3 regions of the Bacillus sp. CGMCC 1.16607 genome follow, and region 1 is predicted to be linked to each of the others. Evidence: predicted binding sites of a transcription regulator. Region 1 holds the regulator's gene; each other region holds the start of a gene.
The links. The regulator Rex, encoded in region 1, represses fermentation and respiration genes when NADH is low (regulators of the CRP and FNR family bind a similar motif). The targets are predictions, from matches to a motif close to TTGTGAAATATTTCACAA.
Positions count from the first base shown of each region.

Region 2: qoxA (cytochrome aa3 quinol oxidase subunit II) is a predicted target of Rex. The motif match lies at 2,124-2,141, and genes of this name have one in related genera.
Region 3: ACFSO7_RS16765 (NarK family nitrate/nitrite MFS transporter) is a predicted target of Rex. The motif match lies at 1,292-1,309, and genes of this name have one in related genera.

Region 1 covers NZ_JBHUJX010000014.1:13,297-16,573, forward strand. Annotated here, with positions in the region: gene groES (co-chaperone GroES) at 1-267, opposite strand, end outside; gene ACFSO7_RS09495 (CPBP family intramembrane glutamic endopeptidase) at 585-1,319, shown strand; gene ACFSO7_RS09500 (YdiK family protein) at 1,374-1,577, shown strand; gene ACFSO7_RS09505 (redox-sensing transcriptional repressor Rex) at 1,678-2,325, opposite strand; gene moaC (cyclic pyranopterin monophosphate synthase MoaC) at 2,364-2,858, opposite strand; gene abc-f (ribosomal protection-like ABC-F family protein) at 3,000-3,277, shown strand, end outside.
Region 2 covers NZ_JBHUJX010000016.1:25,138-28,414, forward strand. Annotated here, with positions in the region: gene qoxB (cytochrome aa3 quinol oxidase subunit I) at 1-1,065, opposite strand, end outside; gene qoxA (cytochrome aa3 quinol oxidase subunit II) at 1,055-2,041, opposite strand; gene ACFSO7_RS09770 (NUDIX hydrolase) at 2,398-2,994, shown strand; partial or broken gene ACFSO7_RS09775 (MCP four helix bundle domain-containing protein) at 3,118-3,277, shown strand, end outside.
Region 3 covers NZ_JBHUJX010000025.1:90,007-93,283, forward strand. Annotated here, with positions in the region: gene ACFSO7_RS16755 (hypothetical protein) at 1-91, opposite strand, end outside; gene ACFSO7_RS16760 (hypothetical protein) at 379-1,158, shown strand; gene ACFSO7_RS16765 (NarK family nitrate/nitrite MFS transporter) at 1,396-2,682, shown strand; gene ACFSO7_RS16770 (hypothetical protein) at 2,852-3,037, shown strand; gene ACFSO7_RS16775 (hypothetical protein) at 3,087-3,277, opposite strand, start outside.

The DNA of each region.
Region 1 (3,277 bases):
AATGTCGTTTTCACGAATGATCAAGTATTCAGTACCTTGATATTTCACTTCTGTACCTGCATATTTTGAGAAGATAATGCGGTCACCTGTAGAAACTTCTAATGCTACACGTTCTCCATTATCAAGCACACGGCCAGTACCTACAGCAACAACCTTTGCTTCTTGAGGCTTCTCTTTCGCAGAATCTGGTAAAAGAATACCGCTTGCAGTTTTTTCTTCTGATTCAACAAGCTCGATGACAATGCGATCTCCTAGTGGCTTTAACAATTAAAACAACCTCCTCAAATGATATGTAATTTTCTTATTTATTAGCACTCTCATCACTTGAGTGCTAACACATTTTATATATTAAAGAATCTTCTATTGATTTGCAAGTATCATGCATAAATTTTTTCTAGTTAAATGTCGACTTTTTTAGACAAGTATTTTGTCCAATGGCAAGTTTGCACAACTCTATTAGTATAAGTTTCTTACCTATCAAATATTCCATTAGATTCGATATCCCTGAGTGGTTCTAATTGATACAAACCATGTTTTATGAGTAGAATGTATATATAGAAGTATTTTTAAAGGAGAACAAACTGTTGAAGAAAGAATATTGGATCATTCTCATTGTTTATATTGGAATGCAGTTCTCAAGCTTTATCGGGATTCCGCTTCTTACTATTCTAGGAGAAATATTAGGAAAGAATCCTGAAAGTTGGGCGGTCGCCTCTGTGTCCTACTGGCTGCTATTTAGTTTTACTATTACAACGATCATCATTCTCTTCATTTTGCAAAAAGAAATGAAGCAAGACCGACTGGAACGAAATTCGCTTCCTTTTGGAATTTCCTTATTATGGGCAATTATCGGTATTTTTTTAGCCTTAATTTCTCAAACCATTGCTGCGAATATCGAAAATTTGCTCGGAATTGAGCCGGGGTCAGAAAATACAAAAGAAATTATGGAAATCATTAATCTATTCCCATTTGTCATCATTGTCAGTTCCATTTTAGGCCCTGTATTAGAGGAAATCGTGTTTCGAAAAATTCTATTCGGGTCTCTATACAAGCGATTTAATTTTTTCCTCTCTGGGTTAATCAGTTCGGTTATTTTTGCACTCGCTCATATGGAGCCGGAACATGTATTGCTTTATTCGGCTATGGGGTTCACCTTCGCTTTTCTTTATGTAAAAACAAAGCGAATCTGGGTTCCGATATTTGCTCATGTCTCGATGAATACATTTGTCGTACTTATTCAGTCCATTTTTAAAGAAGACATTGAGAAAATGATGCGTGATGCTGAAAAAATTCAAGGATTCATCTCACTTTTTATGTAAACAACCTAATACAAGAACTCCACTTTTTGAAGTTCTATTTTTTTGGAGGGACAAATGAGACAATCACCATTAGGATCTGGCATCCTCTATCTTTTGCTAGCAGCTTTATTTACTTATTTCGCCATACAAAACGTTCGAGAAGGCGGTTGGGATTTCTTTTCTTATCTATTAGTCATTTTAGCCACCTTTGATCTAGGTTCAGGTCTTAAAATGATCGCCTTTCATTTTAAACTAAAAAAAGCTCGACCAAAAAAATGAGTCCGAAAATGGACTCATTTTTTAATGTCTAGCGCAAGCGTTCTAAACCCAACGTACAGGATGTATTAGTGTCGATAATGCGAAAGAACCTCCGAGTTTTTTATTCCTCTTCACTCGAGTAATGTTTTAAAAAGTAAATCAAACTTTGTAACTCGACCGCTAAATCAATATGATGAACACGAATCGAACTTGGAACAGCTAGACGTGCAGGGGTGAAATTCAAGATTCCTTTCACATTTGCTCTTATTAGCTTATCCGTGATCGTTTGAGCAACGGGTGCAGGAACAGTCAGAATCGCTACCTGGACCCCCAATTCCACTAATTTTTCCTCAAGATCATCCATGTGGAGAACTTTCACATCACCAATGAAGGTACCTACCTTCCCTTCATCTACATCAAAAGCAACTTCGATCTTTGTGTTATTATTTTTCAAAAAATTATAATTTAAAAAGGCCGTTCCTAAATTCCCCACTCCAATTAAAGCAACCTTTGTTAGCTCATCTTGGTCTAGTGTTTTGCGAAAGAACGATAATAAATAATTAACATTATAGCCATAGCCTTTTTTCCCTAACGCCCCAAAATAGGAAAAGTCTCTACGAATTGTAGCGGAATCTACTTTCACCGCTTCACTTAATTCAGCCGATGAAACCCTCTGCTTCCCAGAGGAATGTAAATTTTTTAAAAATCGATAATATAACGGCAGCCGCTTTGCCGTTGCTTGCGGTATTTTCATCTGCTCATTACTCATGTACCATCCCATCCCCTACCTCATCAAATTTTGCTTATCTATTTTACATCATTCACTCTTTTAAAATCACCATTTTTTCCACCTGTTTTTTCTACAAGAAAGGTTGGCCCAATGACCATTCCTTTATCTATCGCCTTGCACATATCATAAACAGTCAATGCACATACGGATGCTGCTGTTAGTGCTTCCATTTCTACACCCGTGTTTCCTTTTGTTTTCACAGTGGAATATATATGTAAGAGATAATCAGTCTCTATTTTTTCCCATGAAAAGGATAAGTCTATCCCAGTAAGAGGGATCGGATGACACATCGGAATTATTTCCCACGTTTTTTTACATGCCATCACAGCCGCAACTTGAGCGACAGCCAGAACATCACCTTTTTTCATCGTTTGATTTGTGATTTTTTCATATATTTCTTGATTTAGTCGAATACTTGACTGAGCAATAGCGGTTCTAACTGTTTCGGGTTTATCACTCACATCCACCATTTTTGCTCTGCCGCTTTCGTTAAAATGTGTAAGCTCTGCCATGTAAATACTCCTCCCAACCTAATCATACACTATTTTTTTACATCTGTGTGTGATGTTTGTATACCCCTTCACATATTCAACATTATTGCCGATATGTGTAGATTACGATACACTTATCTTAAGTAATTGAGGTGAAAATTGATGATTTTATTACAAGTTAATCAGCTATTTAAACATTTTGGTGCTGAAACCATTTTATCGAATATAAAGCTTGAAATTCAAACCCGTGATCGTATTGCCCTTGTTGGCCGTAATGGTGCAGGTAAATCAACTCTATTAAAGATTATCTCTGGTCAAATGAGCTTTGATTCAGGCGAAATCATTAAACCGAAAGATGTGACCATCGGTTATCTTGCCCAAAATACAGGTCTTGAGTCTGCTTTATCCATCTGGGAAGAGATGCTGACTGTTTTCAAGCC
Region 2 (3,277 bases), on a different contig from region 1:
TGTAGGAACAGCAATCATCATGGTAGTAATAGAAAATACTGAATTCACTGCTGGTCCAGAGCCCATCGTATAGAAATGGTGAACCCAAACGAGCATACTTAAAAAGGCAATACCAACAATCGACACAACCATTGATTTATATCCGTAAAGCGTTTTACGAGAAAAGGTTGAAATGACCTCGGAAAATATTCCAAATGCAGGCAAGGCAACGATATATACCTCAGGGTGTCCCCAAAGCCAGAACAAATTCGCCCAGAGCATATCCATTCCGCCACCAGCTACAGTAAAGAAATGACTTCCGAAAATTCGATCAAATGTCATTAATGCTAAAGCTACTGTAAAAATAGGGAAGGCAGCCACAATGATAATAGAGGTAATGAATACCGTCCATGTGAACATTGGCATTCTCATTAATGTCATGCCTTTCGTACGCATTTTCAAAATCGTTACGATAAAATTAATCCCAGTCATCAATGTACCAATTCCGGCAATCTGTAAGGCTACCGCATAATAATTATTACCGATTCCCGGAGTAAATTCTTTCCCAGCAAGAGGGAAGTAAGAAGTCCAACCAGCATCAGGTGATCCACCAATGACAAATGAAATATTAAATAACATCGCACCACTAAAGAATAACCAAAAACTTAAAGCATTTAATTGTGGGAAAGCTACATCCCTTGCACCAATTTGCAGCGGAATTATTACGTTCATTAATCCAATTAACATCGGCATTGCCATGAATAGGATCATAATTACGCCGTGTGTGGTGAAAATTTCGTTATAATGCTGGGCATTCAGAAATTCCATTTCTGGTCGAGATGTTTGAGCTTTCATTAAGAGCCCATCCATGCCACCACGGAAAAACATAAGAACAGCTGCAAGGATGTACATGATGCCAATTTTTTTATGGTCAACGGTCGTGATCCATTCTGTCCATAACCATTTCCATTTTTTAAAATAAGTGAGTCCGGCGACTATTCCTAACATCGTCATGAGAATCGCTATTTGTGAACCAAGAATAAGAGGGTCACCAGTAATAAAGAATTCATCCCATTTAATGCCCACTATGTCCACCTCCATTTGAATCTTCGTCGTTCATACTGTGACCATCATGATTGCTATTGTTATCTTCTATTTGAGCTGGTTCGTCAAAAATTTCTCCCTGATAGCCATGTCCTCGATAGCTCTCTGGACTTGTATAATTCTTCGAGTTTAATTCTGCATGGTTGACCCAGTCCAGATGTGTATTTGAAAATGTCATACGCCCGAGATGGGTCGGTTTTAACAGTTTTTCATATTCTTTTTCTGTTAGTTTAGGAGAGGTTTTCTTTACGTCTTTTACCCATTGATCAAAATCTTCTTGCGTTTGGGCTAGGACTTCAAATTCCATTTCGGTATAACCTTTTCCGTTAAAATTAGAGTTTCGTCCAAGGTAAGAACCTGGATTGTCAGCAACTAAAATTAATTCTGTTTCCATTTTGTTCATCGCATATTTTTGTCCACCGAGGGCTGGAACCCAAAAGGACTGCATAGTACCGGCAGATGTTAGCTTGAAATGAACAGGTCGATCTTCAGGAATATTCACGTAATTAATCGTTTCAACATTTTGTTCAGGATAGCTGAAAATCCATTTCCAATCTGCCGCAGTAACATTAATAGTGATTGGTTCTTTCTTTTCATATCCTTTAGGTACTTCTTCTAATGCATATAAGGTTTTAACAGTTGGAATGGTTAAAGCAATTAAAATTAATATCGGGATAGCTGTCCAAATAATCTCTAAAACAATACTTCCATGTTCTTCGGGAGGCTCGTAATCTTTATTTTCTGGTTTTTCACGATATTTCCAAACGATAAAACCAAACATGACAAACACAACGACAACGACAAGAAGCATCCAAATTAGAGACCAATTAATTAAGTCCATAATACTTCTTGCAGCTGGACCTTGTGGTTCAAATACAACCATATTGGTTTCACAACCACTAAGCAGCACGAGAGAAAAGATTCCCACAAGTGAAGCAATCATACCTTTAAACTTCATGTTGACAACTCCTTTCAATGGAACAAAAACATTTTAATAGATTTGCATATTTGTTCAAAAAATGTTCAAAAACAAATTTTGTTTGTTCATTTCTTCACAATCTTGAACAAAATATAAGAGTGAAAACCGCGGTATATTGAGTTATCACTACACCTATGATGATAACACACCTATTCAATTTTATTTGTGACAATATTAGCAAGGAAATAAATGGAAGTTTACTCAAGAGGTTATTTTATGTTAGGGGGGAATTTCATGCGAAATATATATTTAAATAAACGAAACCGTCATGAATTTTTCAAAAAAATAATGTAAAATAAGCTGAAGCATTGATCGTAATAGAAGGGGTGTTGTAGATGGATCTGGAACACGTATTTTCTAAATTGCAAAATCATACTCCCATTATTCTTGGCAGTGAGAATTTTTCTAAATATGCCGTATTATTACCGCTCATTCATAAAGATAATGAAATTCATGTCCTATTTGAAGTTCGCTCACATCAATTAAGAAGACAGCCTGGAGAAATTTGTTTTCCCGGTGGAAGAATAGATGCAATGGATGCAGATGGGCAAAGTGCAGCTATACGTGAGACGAATGAGGAATTAGGGATTGAAAAAGAAGATATATCAAATGTACATCCGTTGAATTTTTTATTTTCTCCATTTGGAATGATTGTTTATCCATATGTTGGTTACATTACTAGACCCGATAAGATAAATCCAAATGGTGACGAGGTGGAAGAGACTTTTTCTGTTCCACTTACTTTTTTTATTAACACAAAGCCAAAAATCTATCGAGTGAATTTCAAAGCAGATCCTGAGGAAGACTTTCCGATTGAGAATTATAATTGGCGAGCAAGACAAATCGAAGAGTACTTTTATCATTATGAAAATAGGGTGATTTGGGGGCTAACAGCTAGAATTCTCGCTCACTTTATTGATTTCTTATATTAAACGAATTCCTTCAATAAAAGGGATTCTTTTTTTTGACAATATATGATAGATTAAGAATAATAGATTTAAAAAATTACAAAAAATCTGAAAATGTGATAAGAATTGATAAAAGGGGTAATGTGAATGAAAAATAGCACCTTTTCGGTTAGAAAAAAATTATATTTTGGTTTTCTAGCTGTTCTAGTACTCATGGGGATTCTGGGGGGAGTATCCAACTGGAGTATGAGTCAAATGGACAAAAAAACAGATCAAATTACGGAAAAATGGTTACCGAGTGTGGGAT
Region 3 (3,277 bases), on a different contig from region 1:
CTTTGTCTTCCGATTTACCACTATCACTTGAACAAGCAGTTAAGCCTAAAAGTAATAATGAAGATACCAATAATGTTCCTGTCTTTTTCATTTTGTTTCCTCCCCTTTATCTTCTCTTTAGAGAAAAAACCGACTGACTCCCTTTTATTTTTTTTACAGTCTTTCTAAACCTAAAGAGTGTGTCATTTTCCTGACAATTTATAATTTATCTATTATTGTAATTTTTTGCAAGTAAAAACTTTTAGAAATAGTTAGAAAATACTTGAAAATATTATATTTTTTAAACAATATGTTGCAAAAATCCAAATTTATTATCACCTATACCCCCTAATACTTCATACGATAGTAAAAAGGCAACACAAAGAAAGGGTGTAAATGATGTATAGAGATGAACGGAGTATTCGTTCAAAAGTCTTTACTCCTAAACAACCATTACCAAATCCAAACCAGCAAAGTTTTCGACTAAATTATCTTACAGAATTCTTATCACAACAGATTAATCAAAATGAAGCAATCAATGAATCGATCGATAAAGTACTTTCAACCGTCCATCAAACACAGCATACTCAGGAAGTAAAAATCGAACAAATATTAAAAGTGAATAAAGAACAAACAGAAATATCCACTCAATTTCTTGAAAAATTTGAAAACCAGGGAAAGACAACAGCTGATATTTCCAATTCCCTACAAGAATTACAAGATCAGAACAAACAATTAAGTGAAAATATTGGTAAAGAGCAATTAATCAATCAAGCGATATTGGATCAACTCAGTTTTCAAGATCAGCAACTTAAAAATACAAACTCCTTATTAACAAATTATGTGGATTTAGCAATGGAACTTACTACCCAATTACAATTGCAAGAAAAAATGGTACAGGAAATGGACCAAAAGCTACAACTTCATGATGTATACCATAACACGGTGATGGAGCGATTAGATAAGCAGGAAGCATTCAATGAAAAAATAATCCGTCAATTAGATTTCTTAAAGTCATTAGTTTTTGAAAGAGTAAATTTAGTTATCGAGAAGGTGGAAAACTCATATCAATCTACTACCGATTATCTAAATGGATTGGTCAGCAAAACGGGATTTATGAAACCTTTCCTTCTATCTAGTAGACCGAAAGAAAAAAGCGAAAAAAACAATAATGATTAATATGTACCTTTACCTCCTTTTTAGGAGGTATTTTTTATTTTTCTGTGTTTTACTTACTATTTTTTTACATTTTGATTGTGAAATTTTACAAATTTATGTCTTTCCTTCGGTGTTCACATTTCCTTCACCATTTTTGTGACGAACTTCACACTTTTAAAGAAGATAAATTTATATATTAGCAGTGTAAAGAAAATTAACAAATGAATGAATTTAGTATTATAAATGGAGGAAACCATCATGGCACGAATTAGTAATTGGAACCCCGAAGATGAAAAGTTTTGGAACTCTGAAGGTAAAAAGCATGCAAGAAGAAATCTCTGGATCTCTGTCCCGTCACTAATGCTTGCATTTATTGTCTGGCAAATTTGGTCAGTTGTAGCGATTCGATTAAATGATATTGGCTTTCAATTTACAGAGGAACAATTGTTTACTTTAGCAGCCATTCCTGGATTAGTTGGAGCAACTTTACGATTTGTCTATACATTTGGTGTAGGTAAATTTGGTGGGCGTAACTGGACAGTCTTTTCTACAGCGATTCTAGCTATTCCTGCAACTGGTATCGGGCTAGCTGTTCAAAATCCTGATACTCCATATTCAATTATGTTACTGCTTGCTGCACTTTGTGGTTTAGGTGGCGGAAACTTCTCATCTTCTGTTGCTAATATTAGCTTTTTCTTTCCGAAGAAGGAAAAAGGTACAGCTTTAGGGATTAATGGCGGTTTAGGTAATATGGGTGTATCTGTCGTCCAATTTGTAACCCCTTTAATTATTACTACTGGAACTTTTGCTTTTATTGGTGGAAAAGGTCAAGTTTTACCAGATGGTACACAAGTATGGTTGCAAAACGCTGCTTTCATTTGGGTTATACCTATTATTCTTTTATCTGTCATCGCACTATTTGGAATGGATAATCTACCAAACGCTACACAATCAGTTAAAGATCAATTTGTCATTGTTAAACGAAAACATACTTGGATCATGTCTGTACTTTATGTTGCAACTTTCGGATCATTTATCGGATATTCTGCCGCATTCCCGTTATTGTTAAAGTCACAGTTCCCTGAACATATTTCTCTAGCTTTTTTAGGAGCATTAGTTGCTGCTGCAGCAAGACCAGTTGGTGGATGGATTTCTGATAAAATCGGGGGCTCACGCGTTACGTTCTTTGTATTAATAGTAATGATTGCTGGAGCATCATCTGTTATATTCTTTATTAACCAGCACCAGTTCTCAGGTTTCTTACTTTCATTTTTAGTATTATTCCTAGCTGCTGGTATTGGTTCAGGATCTACATTCCAAATGATTCCAAATATCTTTATTGCAAAAGAAGCAGCACCCGTATTAGGTTTCACAGCTGCCTTTGCAGCATACGGATCATTCTTTATTCCAAAACTATTTGGATGGTCAGTTAAAACAACTGGTACCCCAGTTACAGCATTTTACTTCTTTATTGCGATTTATCTTGTTTCCATACTATTAAACTGGTTCTATTATCAAAGAAAGAATGCTGCAGTAAAGTGTTAATTCATTTATACTCCAAAAAGACCGGTCTTCCGGTCTTTTATTTTTTTAGCTAAAAAGTAGTAATTTATGATCATTTTTAATACTTATTGAATATTCTGTTTATTTTACTGTGCAATCTTCCCTTCTCTTCATATATTATTTATACAAGGAAAGAAGGGAGGGATACGTTATGCATCTTGTAGCGCTTTTCTTAGCTTGTATATTTTCTGGTTTTACTCTTACTAAATTACCAAATGTCTCATTTTTATCAGGTTTAGGTAATTTATTTGATATTATTGGCGTTTTAGCTATGATCATTTTTTCTCTTACTTTACTATATATGGGAGTCAAAGCTCTTTTTAAAGAGTTGAAATAAATAACGCTAAATGAAAACACACCCAATTTATCATTAGGTGTGTTTTCATTTAATCTAGAAATTGAAAGGATTCAAGAACAGCATTCGATTCTATTATTAACATATCAAGTGGATAAAATAATTCAGGAGCCTCAAAAGGATTTTCCTTGATAATTTTAGCAGCAAATATAGTGCCATCTTTCCTAGCTATTTCACCATATTCATTTTTTTCATTGCTACTGGATTGAATTTCCTCCCATT